Regions from separate parts of the Paenibacillus sp. OAS669 genome, predicted to be linked through region 2. Evidence: riboswitches for the same ligand, from Rfam matches in the RefSeq annotation. Region 2 holds a riboswitch; each other region holds the start of a gene.
What was found. A riboswitch is a leader RNA that binds a small molecule or an ion and turns the genes downstream of it on or off. The one in region 2 is predicted to bind cyclic di-GMP.
Positions count from the first base shown of each region.

Region 1: another riboswitch for cyclic di-GMP. It lies ahead of GGC63_RS21505 (chemotaxis protein CheX); the one in region 2 lies ahead of GGC63_RS10150 (methyl-accepting chemotaxis protein).
Region 3: another riboswitch for cyclic di-GMP. It lies ahead of GGC63_RS08650 (methyl-accepting chemotaxis protein); the one in region 2 lies ahead of GGC63_RS10150 (methyl-accepting chemotaxis protein).

Region 1 is NZ_JADBDR010000010.1:84,737-90,359, forward strand. Features, by position in the region: gene GGC63_RS21490 (extracellular solute-binding protein) at 1-4, shown strand, start outside; gene GGC63_RS21495 (carbohydrate ABC transporter permease) at 28-957, shown strand; gene GGC63_RS21500 (carbohydrate ABC transporter permease) at 977-1,834, shown strand; cyclic di-GMP riboswitch class I at 2,001-2,085, shown strand; gene GGC63_RS21505 (chemotaxis protein CheX) at 2,185-2,634, shown strand; gene GGC63_RS21510 (sensor histidine kinase) at 2,760-3,869, shown strand; gene GGC63_RS21515 (efflux RND transporter permease subunit) at 4,223-5,623, shown strand, end outside.
Region 2 is NZ_JADBDR010000003.1:501,066-506,688, forward strand. Features, by position in the region: gene GGC63_RS10135 (copper amine oxidase N-terminal domain-containing protein) at 119-985, shown strand; gene GGC63_RS10140 (hypothetical protein) at 1,009-1,308, opposite strand; gene GGC63_RS10145 (BMP family protein) at 1,553-2,584, opposite strand; cyclic di-GMP riboswitch class I at 2,860-2,944, shown strand; gene GGC63_RS10150 (methyl-accepting chemotaxis protein) at 3,076-4,788, shown strand; gene GGC63_RS10155 (low temperature requirement protein A) at 4,994-5,623, shown strand, end outside.
Region 3 is NZ_JADBDR010000003.1:142,264-147,886, forward strand. Features, by position in the region: gene GGC63_RS08640 (beta-galactosidase) at 1-1,469, shown strand, start outside; gene GGC63_RS08645 (ADP-heptose synthase) at 1,671-2,177, shown strand; cyclic di-GMP riboswitch class I at 2,587-2,685, shown strand; gene GGC63_RS08650 (methyl-accepting chemotaxis protein) at 2,760-4,790, shown strand; gene GGC63_RS08655 (GntR family transcriptional regulator) at 5,018-5,623, shown strand, end outside.

The sequences.
Region 1 (5,623 bases), on a different contig from region 2:
ATGAGGCGGGAGTCAGGGGGAGTGTCTATGGAACAAGTAAATAAGCTTGCACTCCGTAAAAAGCCAATTTCCTTTAAAAGCGGGCTCAGCTATAAAAAGCAGCGCTATCTGTTTATTTACAGCTGCCTTCTGCTGCCCCTTCTTTTTTTTGTCATCGTACGTATTCTGCCTATTGCCTATGCATTCAACATTGGCTTCCGGGAGTGGGATTTATTGTCGGAGGAGAAGCCCTTCGTCGGATTCGACAACTATGCAGCGCTCTTTCAGGATACGAAGTTCATCAGGTCGCTCGGCAATACGTTCGTATATGTTCTGATCGGCGTGCCGGGGCAGTTGATCGCCGGTCTGGCGGTTGCGCTCCTTCTTCATAAGCTCCATGTATCCAGAGGCTTGTACCGGACCCTTTACTTTATCCCCTATATCACCAGTGTAGTTGCGGTAAGCTGGGTGTTTCGCTGGATTTTTATGAAAAATGGAGTTATCAATGCGCTGCTCCTGAAGCTGGGTCTCGAGCCGCAGCTATTCCTGGGCTCTCCGTCTCAAGCGATCTTTATTGTTATTGCCGCAATGATATGGCAGAGCATCGGGTTTCAGATGATCGTCTTTTTGAGCGGGCTGGAGAATATCCCGGCCTTGTATTACGATGCAGCTTCCATCGACGGAGCGAACCGCTGGCAAAGGTTTCGTTATATTACATTACCGCTGCTCAACCCGGTTCTAGTGTTCTCCGTCATTATTGCCAGCATCAGCTATCTGCAATCGTTCACCCAGGTGTTGAATATGACCTTGGGAGGTCCGCTGAACTCGACGGTTTCCCTGGTATTGTATATCTACGATATGGCCTTTAAGCATTTCAATATGGGAGAGGCGGCTGCGGCGACCGTGGTGCTGTTTGTCATCATTTTATTGCTGTCTCTGCTGCAGATGAAGATATTAAGCAGCAAAACAGAGTATTAGGCCCTAGGGGGTGAAGGCAGTGAAGGTTACAGGAAACGCCGGTGGAACGAACAAGAGGCGCCGGTTCGGGGCTACTATAGTTCTGCTTCATATCGTACTCAGCATCGGAACAGTGGGAATGGTATTTCCTTTTGTGTGGATGATCGCCACCTCCTTGAAGCTGCCGAAGGACGTATTCTCCTTGCAGCTGATTCCGGAGACGATGACCCTTGATAATTATGCGGCCTTGTTCGTCCAATCCCCGTTCGCCGACTGGATGCTGAACAGCCTGGTCGTGGCCTGCATAACGACGGCAAGCGTGGCGCTGTTTGATACGGTAGCAGGCTATATTCTGGCCCGATTTTCATTTCACGGCAAGCAGGTTATCTTTATCGCCATCTTAAGCACGATGATGGTGCCTACGGAGATGCTGATCATCCCCTGGTATATCGCCTCTGTTCAACTGGATTGGGTAGATACGTATACGGGGATTTTGTTTCCCGGGATCATGTCGGCTTTCGGCATTTTCCTGATGAAGCAATTTATGGAGCAGGTTCCTCAAGAGCTGCTGGACGCAGCCAGAGTCGACGGTTTGAATGAATGGAGCATCATGGTGCGTATTGCGGTGCCTCTTGTTCGTCCCGCGCTGGCTGCGTTAGGAATACTTACTTTTTTATCCAGCTGGAACGCTTTTATTTGGCCGCTTATTGTGACCCAGTCGCCCGAACGATTAACCATTCCGGTGGGCATTTCCTTCTTCTCGAGCGAACAGAAGGACAGCAGCAGCTGGGCGATGATTATGACAGGAGCAAGTGTCTCGGTGCTTCCGCTAATCGCCGTATTCCTGTTGTTTCAAAAGCATATTATCCGCGGCATTGCATTAACGGGACTGAAATAGGTTCTTCACCATTTGGCGGGTACTCATATGAATTTGGCCTCTTTACAAATAGCCGGATATAGTAGTAAAGTCATGGAGATACGGTTGGTGCTATAGGAAAACAAGTACTATTTTGCCAGCTTGTATGCTACAATGGATGTAGTTTGGCTATATAATCACCATGACAAATCGATAATGGCAAACTTGCCGAAAGGCAGGGACGCAAAGCCACAGGCCTAAAGGAGCATTCCTATGGCGGCTGGGTTACCGAAAACGGCGCATAGGTTCTAAGTTTTGCAAAAACAAGACTGCCCAATTTCGGGCAGTTTTTTTTAATTCTTATAACTTTCTTTGTAAAGGGGCTGTATCATGTGCAAGCAAACTTCGTGAACCCGTTCTTAACTTCTTCACTTCATGTCATTGAAACGCTGATCCAAATTAAACCCATTGTCGGGCAGCTTAGTATGAGAACGATCCAATACACGGAGGATTACGTTTGGCTCAAAATCGGGATTCTGGGCCAGCTGCAAAAGGATATTATTTTTGGTATTCCCGAGACGGTTGCTTTACGGATGGTATCCGGGATGATGGGCGGCTATCCCCTCACGCATTTTGATGAGATGTGCCAGAGCGCGGTCGGCGAGCTGGGGAATATGATTAGCGGAAATGCCAGCACCTTGCTGTTTCAGCAGGGGATCGAAGTCGATATTACACCGCCGAGCCTCATTAACGGAGCTGCAAACCATTGGGGGGGCGAAGTGTTCAGTATTCCTCTTAGTCTGGAAACCATCGGAGAATTTCATATTTATATTTCCGCATAATAATGTATACTATTCCTATGAGACAAAATGTATATAAAGTCCTATAGTTTTGAGCATTGGACTTCCGATCTCTTTATGATATGTTATGTAATATCACACTCCTATATATAGGCGGGTTTTCTTTTATGGATGCAGAGCCTTTGTTAAAGCATGTAAGGGATAAGAAGTCACAGGTTATTGAGCAGTGGCAGAAGCTGATGGAGGAGCAGATTTTACGCGGGTATAATGTATCCAATATGATGCGCAGGGGCGACATCTATTTTGATTATATTACCGATCTTCATATTCCCCCGGAGCAGCATCCGATTCGGCAATTGGTTGACGATTGGTGCGGAAGGTTCGAGGAATTGGGGCTTCAAATTATTGATATTATTCAATGCTCTCACTCATGGCGCCGCGCCTTGCTGGATGTACTCGGAGATTCGCTGCCGGCAACCTTGTATCACCAAATTTGTCTTCGAATCGACGATTTCGAGGGAATCCTATGCAAGCATTATTGGCAGATTACATTGGCTTCAATGATAGAAAAAGATACGGCTATTCACCAGCTTCACGACGACCGGATGAATCTGATCGGGAAAATGGCCGCCAGCATGGCGCACGAAATTCGCAACCCTTTAACTTCTATTAAAGGGTTTATTAAACTGCTTCGTTCTAATATCCATTCTCTGCCAAAAGAGAAGATAGACTCCTATTTGGAGTTCATAGAGGATGAATGCAACAATATGCATATGCAGGTGACCGGATTTCTCAGCTTCTCCAAGAAGCCTATGGTGGAAGAAGAGAAGGAGCCGATCTCCGTCAAGCAGATGCTGGAATACAACCTGTCGTTGCTGCGCCCTCGACTAATTAATGAAAATGTCAATCTGTGCGTTAAAATTCCGGAACATATGACCCTTCGCGTTCAGAGGCTGGGAATCCAACAGGTGCTGAACAATTTGATTAATAATGGTATCGATGCGCTCTCTCAAGCGAAGTACGATAAAAAAATGAAGATATCCGCCTTCGAGGACCAGCGTAAAGCCTATATTCACATTACGAATAACGGTCCTCCTATTCCGGCGGAGCTGGCCAAATCGCTATTTGTCCCATTTGTTACCAACAAAACGAATGGAACGGGCCTAGGGCTTACGATTTGCAAGCAAATTATGCATAAAAATGACGGGGAGATCTCGTTCTCCAGTACGGATAAGGAAACTGTATTTATGCTGACCTTTCCCAAGTCGGCTTCCTGAATAACTGAATCCATAAAAGAGGAACTGCAAGCGATTAAGCTTGCGGTTTTTTTGTATGCACATATACCTGCAATAACTTACCAACGGTTAAATAAGGAGCCGAGAGGGGTTTGTTCATGCTCCGTTCATATTCGTGGTGTACTTTAATCGAAGAAATCGAATGTGCCCTGTCGTCATTCGTCCGGGCATAACGTGGATGCCGACGCTTATAAAGCAAAGTTCAGTACCGCTTACGAAGTAAGTTTTGCCCTGCAAAACTAAGCAAATGCTTACGAAGTCAGCTTTGCTTCGCAAAGCTAAGAAAATGCTTACGATGCAAGCTTTACTGCGTAAAGCTCTTAGGAGGGAACCCAATGAACAAACTGACCAGCTTCTCCATGAAAAATGTAGCTGCGGTGTTCATCATGATAGCCATATTGATGGGCGGAGGCTTGTACTCAGCATCTACATTGAAAGTGGAGAACATGCCGGACGTATCCTTTCCGGTAGTCTTAATTTCCACCACCTACCAAGGTCCGCCTAAGGATGTGATGGAAGAGGTCACGAAGCCTATAGAGGATAAGGTGGCCAATATCGAGGATCTTGATTCGCTGACGTCTACCTCAAGCGATAACGTATCCACCATCATCGTCCAATTCAAGCAAAATGTAGACACAGATAAAAAGAAGCAGGACTTGGAAAGTCTGGTGCAGGAAGTGCAGCTGCCTGCTACGGCGGATAGACCCAAGGTATCCACCTTCGGCTTTGCTTCGATACCTGCCTATTACTTGGCGATCAATGCCGACAACGGCATGAGCCAGACGGAGCTGGATCAGCTCTATGAGGACAAAATCAAGCCAGGCTTTGAAGCGATGCCGGGCATTGACCATCTGGATTCCATCGGTGCCAGAGAAACGACCATGGATATTCAGCTGGATGCGGATGCATTGAACAGCTTTGGCTTGACCCCGGCGCAAGTGACGGCCTCGCTGCGCAGCGCTTTGTCCAACGGGCCAATCGGCTCCGTCGAGTTTGACGGCAACACGAAGATGGCGCGGGTCACCGGCAATCTCGACAGCCTGTTTGGCTTGGAGCAGATGGAGCTGACTACAGGCAGCGGCAGCACGATTACGCTGAAGGAGATCGCCAAGATTAAGGCGGTAACCGATTCTACCTTTAACTCCCGCCTGGATGGGAAGCCGGCTATCGGCGTTCATTTGTACAAGACGAAGAGCGCGAATGCCGTTGATTTCTCCAACGATACGGACAAGCTGATCGCAGAGTGGCAGCAATCGGTGCCTGGCGTGACCTTCAAAGCCGTATACAACAGTGCAGACGAAGTCAAAGAATCCGTAACCGGCATGCTGAAGGAAGGCATATCCGGGGCGCTGCTCGCCTCCTTGATGATTCTGTTGTTCCTGCGAAATGTTCGTATGACGTTGATCGTACTAGTATCCATCCCGTTGTCCATATTAATTACCTTGCTCGCGATGTCTCAGCTTAATATTACTCTTAACATCATGACGCTTGGCGGTATGTTCATAGCGGTCGGGCGTGTCGTCGACGACAGTATCGTGGTCATCGAGAACATATACGCCGCGCTGCAAAAAGCGCATGAGCGCAACGAATCGGTAATCAAGCTTGCGACCAAGCAAGTATCAATGGCTATCACATCATCCACGCTGGCAACCGTCGGGGTATTTGCTCCGATCGGGATGGTGAGCGGCATCGCCGGTGAATTTTTCAGACCGTTTGCCATTACGCTTGCCTGCGCC
Region 2 (5,623 bases):
TTAAAGAGCTCCACGTAGATTTATCGCGAATTTTCATTTTCCATTATATGGGTTACCAATGACATAGGGTATAATAAGACTCAGAAACTAAGAAGTACTTACAACAAGGGGGATTAGAATGGTAATTAAAAAAACAAAGCTAATTGTTTCCTTATCGCTTTTGATAATAGGTTTGTCGAGTTTTGGGATTAAAGACATTAACGCATTGGAACAAAAAATACTTATTTATCTTAATGGCCAAGAAAAGACAGATTGGAATCCTCAATTCATAGATGGACATGTGTATGTACCAGCTAGGTCTATTGCTGAATCTTTAGGTGCTAAAGTAAGTTGGGATGACCAAAGACATGCTGTAGATATTAATGCCGACATCAAAATGATTGCTTCTATTCCAGAGGAAGAAACTTACCTGTACGCTTTAAATAAAGCTGATAACTTGTATAAAGAACTAATATTAAGTATCAAAGGTGTTAAAAAAGTTTTCAATTGGGACACCATTGCTATGATAGAAGATTTACCGCAATTGTCTTATTTGGATTTGAATAATGATCAAAAGAAAGAGTTGGTTATTATTTTAAGCCAAGGTCATGGCACAGGCTACTCTAATGAAGCTATTCATATTATTAATCCTGAAAACTTTACGGAATATAATATAGAAAATCCGCTAGATATCGTTAAAAACAATGTCACAACAAGAATCATATCTGATACTGAAGTTGAGATACAAATAGGTGATGCGATTTCCAAAATAAATGTAAAGGATGTCCCTTATCAATATTCCCAACTGTTCCCGACTAACATTTCTGAAATTAGATATGAAAATTTTATTCAATATGAAGTGTCCAATAGTACAATAAAAGCAGCTGTTGGAGTCGAAGGAGATTATTTGAAATCTATAGGGGATATTGTAATCGAATATTCGTTTAAAGATGGCGGGTTTACAACGAATAATATTTCATTTAAAAAAACGAGCTTGCCTAATTAAGTTTGAAACATAACCAAGTAGAATCATTTGCTTTTACCAAGGTACACCAGCAAACTAATTACCGACAAAATCGCAACGATAATAAACATAATAAAAGAAACAGGGTCGCCGCCCATGGATAATGCATCGGAGAGAATTCCTATTTGATAAGTCATAAAAGCGGATACTAGTAGACAAATACATAGGATAAGGCTGATGGTAAATCCATTCACTAATGGATAGTGCTTCTTCTGGAAGAGGATCACTAGCAAGGAGACAATAAGAACAATGATCAACAATAGATAGATCGGTCTAAAGTTGGTAAAAATATTTGCACTCTCCATATAATCCCCCTGTCATCTGCAATGTGAATCCCGTTTTTTCGATGCATCTTTACTATTATTCTTCGAACCTCATTATTAGTATATTTCTTCCAGAAACAGATGACAAATCCGACAGAGAGATGTTGACCTTCCTTCTTCATTCGTCTTATTACATCGAATAATAAAAAGCACTTCTCTACCCCTCTCGAGAGTAAAAGAAGTGCTCTTTGTACAAACCTAACGTATCGTTATCCGAGCGCAGGTTTTAATAATTTGTAAATTCAGGACCGGTATATTCAGTAGGAATCACAATTTCACCAGATTGGATTTTATCGGCGAAAGCTGCAATTTTGTCCTTCACATCTTGTGGAACAATAGGTGACAGCACAAGTCGAACGGCATCCGGATTCTCAAGTCCGATTTTTTTCACCGTATTTGGCTTCCATGTGCCTTCCGTCAAATCTTTAATTGCTCCGTATACAGTCAGGCTTGCATCCGAAATCGCAGATCCAATGAAAACATCAGGTGCATCGGCATAATAATCGCGAACGTTAGCGAATTGGTATACGCCGTTCTCGCGTGCCGCTTCGGTAACGCCGTTACGGGCCATGTTCAGCATGGTGAAGATCATATCCGAACCCGCGTTAATTTGTGCTTGAGCGACTCTTTTCGCTAGATCAGCATCTTCCTGATTGCCCGTAAACGTGGTAAGGAGGGTTGCGTTAGGATTGGTGTGCTTCACACCGTCGGCAAAGGCTGCGCGTCCCGCTAGGCCGGGACCTACGCGTGCGCCGGAAATATGGGAAACTACGTTGGTTTTAGTCAAAAGTCCTGCTGCAGCGCCCGCCAGCCATGCGGATTCTTCCTGCTTAACTTGATAGCTGGACAGGTTGTCGCCGGTCAAATTCGTTTGTGTATTCACAAATTTTATTTTTGGAAATTCTTTGGCTACGAGCTTTACTGCTTCCGAGCTTTGCCCTGCATGAGCAATGATCATATCCGGGTTTTTCTTAGCCAATTGACGCAATGCATCCGCGATTTGTGCGGTATCATGCGGGATATTTTCCACGTAGGTCGCTTTGATTCTGAAATCCTCTTCTGCCTTTACCAATCCGCGGTAAGCAGATTCCATAAAACCGCCATCCTTGGATGAACCTGGAATCAACAGGGCGACTTTAGCCTTTTTATTATTGGTGTGAGACGGGTCCTTGCTAGCTTCTGCAGTAGCTAAACCGGATGTAAATACAAGTGCCATAGCCAAGCTCGACAAAGCCAATTTTGAAAGAAGTTTTTTCAAGATGTACCCCTCGTTTCCAAAAAGTAGTTTTGTCCGGACAAATCAGAGAATAAACTAGACTTCATTTTTTGTCAAATTATGCCGAAAAGAAATAGAGGGGGTGAAACAATTTTCGTGGAAAAACGTCATTTACAGGCCTATTTTCCCTAGAGCAACCATGACGATTATCCTAAAATTCGACATTTCGGTACGTAAAGTAAGTATTTAGTTTTAGTAAAGAGGTCTTGTATTTTTCAAAACGCTATATTATACTTTGGCCAAACGATATACCCATATCACGAAAAAGGCAAACTTCTCGAAAGAGGGGGACGCAAAGCTTCGGGCCTAAGGATTTTGATCTACGGCAGCCGGGCCACCGAAAAATGGGGGGAAGTCCATCCCTTTTTTTGGGGATGGACTTTTTTTGCCGCGTCAAAATGTTTGAGTTCTTTAAAGTGATAAAGCGTTTAGTGTCTCATTACACAAATATTTCAATGGGGGATGCTTGGATCATGAAGTTTATCCAGAACTTGCGAATCAAAACGAAAATAGGCGGAATGCTGGGGCTTTCCATCGTGTTCCTGCTCATTATCGGCATTACAGGCTATTTCGTCATGGACAAGATGGCTAACAATGCCCGCGTTATGTACGAAGAAACCTTGATCCCGAATAGTCTTGTTGAAGGGCTTCTGTTCGGTAATTCGCAAATGGATTCCTTGCAGCTTGAATTGCTGCTGGCGAAAGATGAAGCGATTATTAAACAAATTCAACAGCAAATTACTCAAACCCGCGATAAAAATCAGGCTATACGAAAAAATCTCGAACAAATCACGTTGTCCCCGAGAGCACAGGAGCAGTACCAGCACTTCGTCGATTTAATCCCTAAAAACAACGATGCCAAGAAAAAAGTAGATGAATTGGCCGTTGCCAACCAAAAAGAAGCGGCGCATAAGGAATATGTAAATTCGTTCAAGCCGATCCGTGCGGAGATGATTCAAAGCCTGGAGAACGTTGTTAAGTACAATGAAGAGGATGCCAAAATCTTTTACGATAAAAGTATTGAAAGCTCCAAGGTGGCAACCTCCATCATCATTGTTGTTACAGTGCTTGCCGTTGTTCTTTGCTCCTTGATCGGGTATGGCGTTGCTAATATGATCACCAGACCGGTCCGCAGTATCCAGCAATTGATGGCTAAAGCGCAGGATGGGGACTTAACGGTTAACGCTACATACCAATCCAAAGACGAAATCGGTCTTCTTTCGAAGGATTTCAACGGAATGATCGCGAGCCTTAGAGAAATCATTGCGAAGATCGTCTTTGAATCTCAGAACTTGTCTGCAAGCTCGGAGCAATTAGCAGCGAGCTCGGAGCAATCCGCCCAAACCACCCATCATGTCGTTGCGGCCATTCAGGACATTGCCGGAGGCGCAGATCAGCAGATGCAGAGTACTACCGAGAGCGTGAGAGCAATGGAAGAGATGGCGACCGGCATCAATCGGATTGCAGAATTTTCGGGCAACGTATCCGCCATGTCCATGGAAGCTTCCAAGGAAGCTGAGGAAGGCAACATTTCGATCCAGAAAGCCATGTCCCAAATGGATATGATCCGGGAATCCGTGAGCGATTCAGCCAAGGTGGTTAATCAACTGGGGAAACGTTCCGATGAAATCGGTCAAATTGTCGATGTTATTACTGATATTTCGATGCAGACCAATCTGCTTGCGTTGAATGCCGCCATTGAAGCCGCGCGAGCGGGCGAACACGGAAGAGGCTTTGTCGTCGTAGCCGACGAGGTTCGGAAGCTGGCGGAGCAGTCGCGGCAATCGGCGGAGCAGATCGCGGAGATTATTCAGCAAATTCAAGGTGAAACCCGTTCTGCGGTGATCGCCATGGAGAAAGGCAGCAAAGAAGTAGAGCACGGAACCGTGATCATGCAGGAAGCGGGAGAAGCTTTCCGCAACATTATGAATGCGGTGCAGCAGGTTGCTTACCAGATGCAGGAGGTCTCTGCAGCATCAGAGCAAATGTCGGCAGGCACCGAGGAGATTACTGCTTCTCTCCATGATATGAGCAGCATTACAGAAGCCGCCTTCTCGAAGACGGAAAGTGTAGCGGCCGCCTCAGAGCAGCAGCTGGCTACAATGGAAGAAATTTCGGAATCCGTGAATGCATTGACGCGGATGGCTCAAGAGCTGCACGAGATGACTTTGCGCTTTAAGAGCTAATTGCCCCCAGCCGGAGGGGATACATATCAAACCGCTGTTGGTTCTTTAACCGGCAGCGGTTTTTGCATATTATCCTATTCATAATCGGCTGCATCATTTAAGATAGGGGTAGCAGACAAAATCTGATGGAGGGCTCAGCTCATACAAAAAGCAAAGGAGCATAATAATGAAGGAACACACTAAGGGGCACCAACTCCATGCAGCGATTGCCGATAAAAAGGTGACCTGGCTGGAGCTGTTTTATGATTTACTTTTTGTAGCAGCCGTTTCAAAGGCAGGTCATGTCTTGCTGCATACCGAATCCGGCTCCATTCCGGCAGAATACTTAACGAAATTTTTCCTCATCTTCGTTCCAATCTGGTGGGCATGGGTAGGGCAGTCGCTCTTTGTCAACCGGTTCGGGCAAGATATCTTTTCCCACCGAATCTTGCTGATTCTGCAATTATTTTTTGTATTGATCATGACAGCCAGCCTGTCGGTCGATTTTGACCAGTACTACGTTCCATTCTTAACAGGTTATGTGGGTTTAAGAGCTATGACCGCCGTCCAATATCTTTCGGTCCATAAGAAAGAGGAAGCCGGAAGAAGGACCACGGCCCGTTTTTTAGGAAGCAGCTTCTGGGTAGGTTTGGTGATCTCAGCTTTATCATTATTCTTTGACTCCTGGATTCGTTATGCCGTTTTGTACGCGGGAATTGCTGTAGATATGTTACTCCCCTTAATCGGCCGGAAGTTCTTGGTCAAAAGCCCGATCCATACGCACCATTTATTAGAACGCTTCTCCTTGTTTACACTCATTCTTCTAGGCGAATCGGTCGTCAGCATCCTTTCCGTA
Region 3 (5,623 bases), 360 kb from region 2:
TCCATGACTGGGATGAGATTGTGCTGCCCAGCGTGCTGACAGAGCAGCTAGGAGACGGGAAGACGACATTCCAGGGAATCTCTCTCGATTACAACCGCTTTAACAGCGATGCGCTGCTGGAGTGCTACCGGGCGGAATACGAGGAGCTTAAAGCCGTTACCCCCGATATCAAGGTAACGACGAACCTGATGGGCACCTTCAAGACGCTCGACTATTTCAAATGGGCCCAATCGATGGATATCGTATCCTGGGATAATTATCCCCGTTATGACACCCCGGTGAGCGTAACGGCCATGAGGCATGATCTGATGCGGGGCCTGAAGGACGGGGACCCGTTCATGCTGATGGAGCAGACGCCGAGCCAGCAGAACTGGCAGGCCTACAACAGCCTGAAGCGTCCCGGCGTCATGCGCTTGTGGAGCTACCAGGCAGTGGCCCGCGGTGCGGACACCGTCATGTTCTTCCAGCTGCGGCGTTCGATCGGCGCCTGCGAGAAATATCACGGCGCGGTCATCGAGCACGCGGGCCATGAGCATACCCGCGTTTTCCGCGAATGCGCGCAGCTTGGCGAGGAGCTGCAGCGGTTAGGAGACACGCTGCTGGATTCGCGTATTGAATCCAAAGTCGCAATCCTGTTCGATTGGGACAATTGGTGGGCGGTGGAGATGTCCTCAGGGCCGAGCAAGGAGCTCAAGTATCTGGATGAGCTCTCGAAGTACTACAAGGCGCTGTTCGACCGGAACATCCAGGTCGATTTGATCGGCGAGGATACGCCGCTGGATTCGTACAAGATCGTCCTGGCACCGCTTCTCTATATGGTGAAGCCGGGGATCGCCGGGAAGCTGGAGCAGTTTGTCCGGCAGGGCGGCAAGCTCGTCACGACGTTCTTCAGCGGCATTGTGAACGAGAACGACTTAGTTACGCTTGGCGGTTATCCCGGCGAGCTGCGTTCGTTGCTTGGCCTATGGGCGGAGGAAATCGATGCGCTGCCGCCGGAAGCATCCAACTCTATCGTGATGGAGGCTTCCTATGGGGAATTAGCAGCTGGAAGCTCTTACAGCTGCAGGTTGCTGTGCGATTTGATTCATGCCGAAGGGGCCGAGGTGCTCGCCGTGTACGGCTCGGACTTTTATCAAGGCATGCCTGCTTTAACCCGTAACCGGTTCGGACAGGGAGAGGCATGGTACGTCGCAACGAGTCCGGACGCCGAATTTATGGACCATCTTCTGTTCAGTCTTTGCAAGGAGAGCGGAATTGAGCCGCTTCTTGTGGCTCCGGAGGGCGTTGAGGTGACCCGCCGAAACAAAGAAGGCCGGCAGTTTACCTTCGTGCTTAATCATAACGACCGTTCAACGGCAATTGATCTGGGCGAAGCGGTATATCGCGACCTGTTGGAAGGAAAGGAGCATACGGGCCTATCGGAGCTTCCGTCCAAAGGGGTCTGGATCCTGCAGAACGAAGCCCGCTGATGGCTTCCGTCCGTTGCTCGTGTATTGACTTAAGACGGTATACGCTAAGCCCGGCAATGAAGGCCAATGGCCCGGATTGCCGGGCCTATTTGCATGGAAGGGCCTTGTTCGGATGTGTTAAGGCTGCATTAATGCTATAATGGGATATTAGAGCGTTACAATCTAAGAAAAGTCATTACAGATAGAGAGGGGGACGGAGCGATGCCCAAAAGCTTTGTCATAGAGGCTGTGATGCTTGCTGTGTATGGAGAAATGCTCGTTCCGAGCCAACCGGTAGAATACCTCGTTCCTTACACCACGATTCGGGAGCTGTATGAGCTGAAGGACAGCAAGGAACCGATCATGCCGGATGCAAGAGATGAAGCGCATGTAAGAGGGAAAATTGCCGAGCTGATCGGGCTGCTGGAGGAGCCGTTGAACCGGAAAAGAATGGAGCGCGCCGTGAATGTTCCTTGGGCCAAAAGTCCACCGATGCCGATCAATGATGCGGTAACGTTAACAATGGTAAACTCTTACGACAACGAAGAGTTTGGCGAAGCGTTCGATCCGATCGAAACGGAGCTGATTTTGACATCCATAAAAGAGCAGGTGCCGATTTTGACGGATCAGCCGGATTTTATTGAAAAGGTAATCGAGGCGGCGATTCAGGTCCAGGTGTATGATTTGGATGATTTTGAGTTTGCGGTCGAGGAGGATGGGACAATATAGTCCTATTTTGGAACAATATTGAAAATAAACTTATTTTTATGACTAAAATCCGCTGAACAAGCGGTTTTTTTTGTTTCATTAGGAAGGTATATCCAGTTCTTCAGAGCGATAGTCAGCTGATTTTTCAAGGACAGCTTCTTCTTTAGCGCGGATTTATAGGAACGGAATCACATACGTTTTTTTGACAAGATTCCAAACATTTACTGGCATTCTTGTCGAAAGAACAAATGGATTGTCAAAAAATGTATTGACTGTAGTATTGAGTATTATGTACTATGTATACAAAAGTAAAATATTTCATTGCTCCTACGTGCATCCAAAGACCTACATAAGCTCGCAAGCGTATTAGTACAACGGCAGCTAGAGGTGATGTTGAGACAAGACTGCGTTCCTGTAACTGACAATTTCATAAGCAAAAAGGTAAACCCATTCGAAAGATGGAGACACAAAGCCACGGGTCTAAGGTTTCGATGCTGAATAAGGAAACTATGATAGCCGGGTTGCCAAAACAGAGGATGTTTGTATATTTTGGCTATTCAATTTTTGAATAGCCATTTTTTATTAAAAGTTGGGGAGAGGACTATGAAAACCAAACGAATGTCAGTCATTTTCCAGAGTCAAACCTGGAGGAGCTTCAAACTGCAGCTCATGCTTGCCGTTATTGCCGTTATTTTTGTAACGGTAGCCGTCGTCGGCGGCTTTATGTACAAGTCGTCTGCGGATATGCTCAAGCAGGATATTGAATTGAACGTCAGCCAGCAGCTGGAACTAAATGCGCAGCTCATTACACAATGGCGCGACAGAGTGACGGCGGAGGCAAATGGAATCACCGGTTTGCCCGCTTTTGTGAAAGGCAATTCGTTTGACGAGCGTGTCGGCGTGCTGCAGGGTTATTTATCGAGAAACTCCGATTTCCTGCGGTTTTCGCTTTTTGATACGCAGGGGCAGGGGCAGCAGATTGAGAAGAAGGCTCTCGGCACCAAGTTCGATATCAGCTCCCGTGATTATTATAAGGAGGCGTTAACGGGGAAAACGCTGATCAGCGAGCCGATGATTTCCAAGGCCGATAACAGCATGATCATGAACGTCGCTGCTCCTCTCCGTGACGCTAATGGTACCGTAACCGGCGTCATTACGGGCGCCATCGGACGCGAGCAAATCGCAGCCATCGTTCAGCGCATTCAGTTCGGCAAAACCGGCTATGCCTACATGGTTAACGATAAAGGCGATATTTTGGCTCATCCGGATGCGAGCAAGGTGCTGACGGAGAACATTCTGGAAACGGCAGCGACACCCGAGCAGAAAGCCGGCTATGAGCAATTTTTGCAAATGCAGGAGCCGTTTATCGGCTACATTCAAGAGGACGGTTCCAAGCATCTGGTCGGGGCAAGGCAAATCCCGGACAGCGTCTGGAAGCTGGTAGTAACAGCGCCTTATTCTGAATTTACCGAGTCTCTGGACAGCATGTGGCTCCGGACGCTGCTGATTGCCTTCGTCATCATGGTTATTGGCATCGCCATCGCTTTGTGGCTGGGACAAACGATGTCTCAAGGCATTGTTAGAGTAGGACAAGCGATGAACCAATTGGCGCAGGGAGATCTGAAGCAGCATTTGCAGGTCCGTTCGCGTAATGAAGTAGGACAGCTGGCTGAGGACTTTAACACCATGACGGAGAACTTGAGGAATTTGATCGGGCAAGTCTCGCTGAATTCCGAGCAGCTTGCAGCCACCTTCGAGGAGCTGTCCGCCAGTGCGGATCAGAACTCCGTCGCTTCCCAGCAGATAGCCCAATCGATACAGAGGGTAGCGGAGGGAGCGGACGTGCAGGCCCATGGAGCCATGCAAAGCGCCAGTGCGATGGAAGAAATGGCTACCGGTGTACAGCGTATCGCTCAAGGCACTTCCGTCATGGCCGAAAGTGCGTTAAAAACCTCGGAGGAGTCGGAAAAAGGGAAGGAACAAGTGGAGAAAATCTCCTACCAGATGGACAATATCCACGACAAGGTTACGGAATGTACTGCAGTTATTAACCGTCTGGATGCGAAATCGCAGGAGATCGGCGACATTATCAAGCTGATAACGGAAATCTCCGCCCAAACGAACCTTTTGGCCCTTAATGCTGCTATCGAAGCTGCGCGTGCCGGAGAACAGGGCCGGGGCTTTGCGGTAGTCGCCCAGGAAGTCAGAAAGCTCGCCGAGCAATCGGCTCAATCCGCGAACGAAATCACCGAATTGATCCGGGAAGTTCGCAACGATACGGTTCTTGCGGTTGAAGCTATGAATGAAAATGCCAAGGAAGTGGAAACCGGCATTCAGGTCGTGGCCGATGCGGGGGAAACCTTCAACCTCATCTACAAGGCAGCCCAGGAGGTGGCGGATCAGGTGCAGGAAATTTCCGCCGTCGCTCAAGAAATAGCAGCCGGTACGGAGGAAGTATCTGCTTCCCTTGATGAGTCCGCGAACATAGCGAAGGAATCTACCGGGCTGGCGCAGGAGGTTTCCTCAGCTGCCCAGAAGCAAATGGCGTCCATGGAAGAAATTACGGCAAGCGCAGGCGATTTGAGCAAAATGGCGCAGGAGCTTCAGGAGCTGATCGGACGGTTCAAAGTGTAGCAGCAGGAAGCGGCATAAGACGGCGCCGGCCGACAGCGTTGCTGAAGCAAGCATAAGAGGAAGAGTGCGGACTATCAGTACCGGTAGTCCCCTTCCCTGCTTTGTCGTTTTATAGGAAAAAACCACGCAAAACAGGTTGACCGTCCTTTAGGCATTAACGTATGATGTGTACATGCAGTAATTGATAAAATTGGATGGAATAACCAGATGTGTGAGGAGTTGTTCAGTTGAAATTTAACATGAACCCGATTGTTAAACCTACGACAACGAAGGAAAGAGTCTATAACGAGATCAAAAAGGTGATTCTCAACGGATATATCTCCTCCAAAGAGGTTTTCACCGAGGTACAGCTGGCCGACTCTTTGAACACATCGAGAACCCCGGTTCGCGAGGCGCTTCTGGATTTAATGAAGGAGGGCCTCATCACCTCCATTCCGCGAAAAGGGATGTCCATTCGGAAAGTAACCGACAAGGAAATCGAGCAAATTTTTATCGTCAGGGCATCTATTGAAAGCGAAGTCATGAAGAAGCTCGCCGAGACCATTACGGAGCAGCAGCTCAAGCAATTGAAAATCAGCTGCGATCAGCAGGAAAAGGCGATGAGAGACAATGATGAGGTTACATTTATCCACTTGGATCAGCAGTTCCACAGCACTTTGATTCATTTGGCAGGCTTCGAGCTTATAGAACAGATTCTGCTGAGCTTCCATAACTTATCGCAATTGATCGGTCTTAAGGCGATAAAAAGAAATAACCGCATGCAAGAAGTGCTTCAGGAGCATCGGAAGATCCTGTCCACATTGGAGCAGCGAAACGCCGAGGCGGCCGTTCAA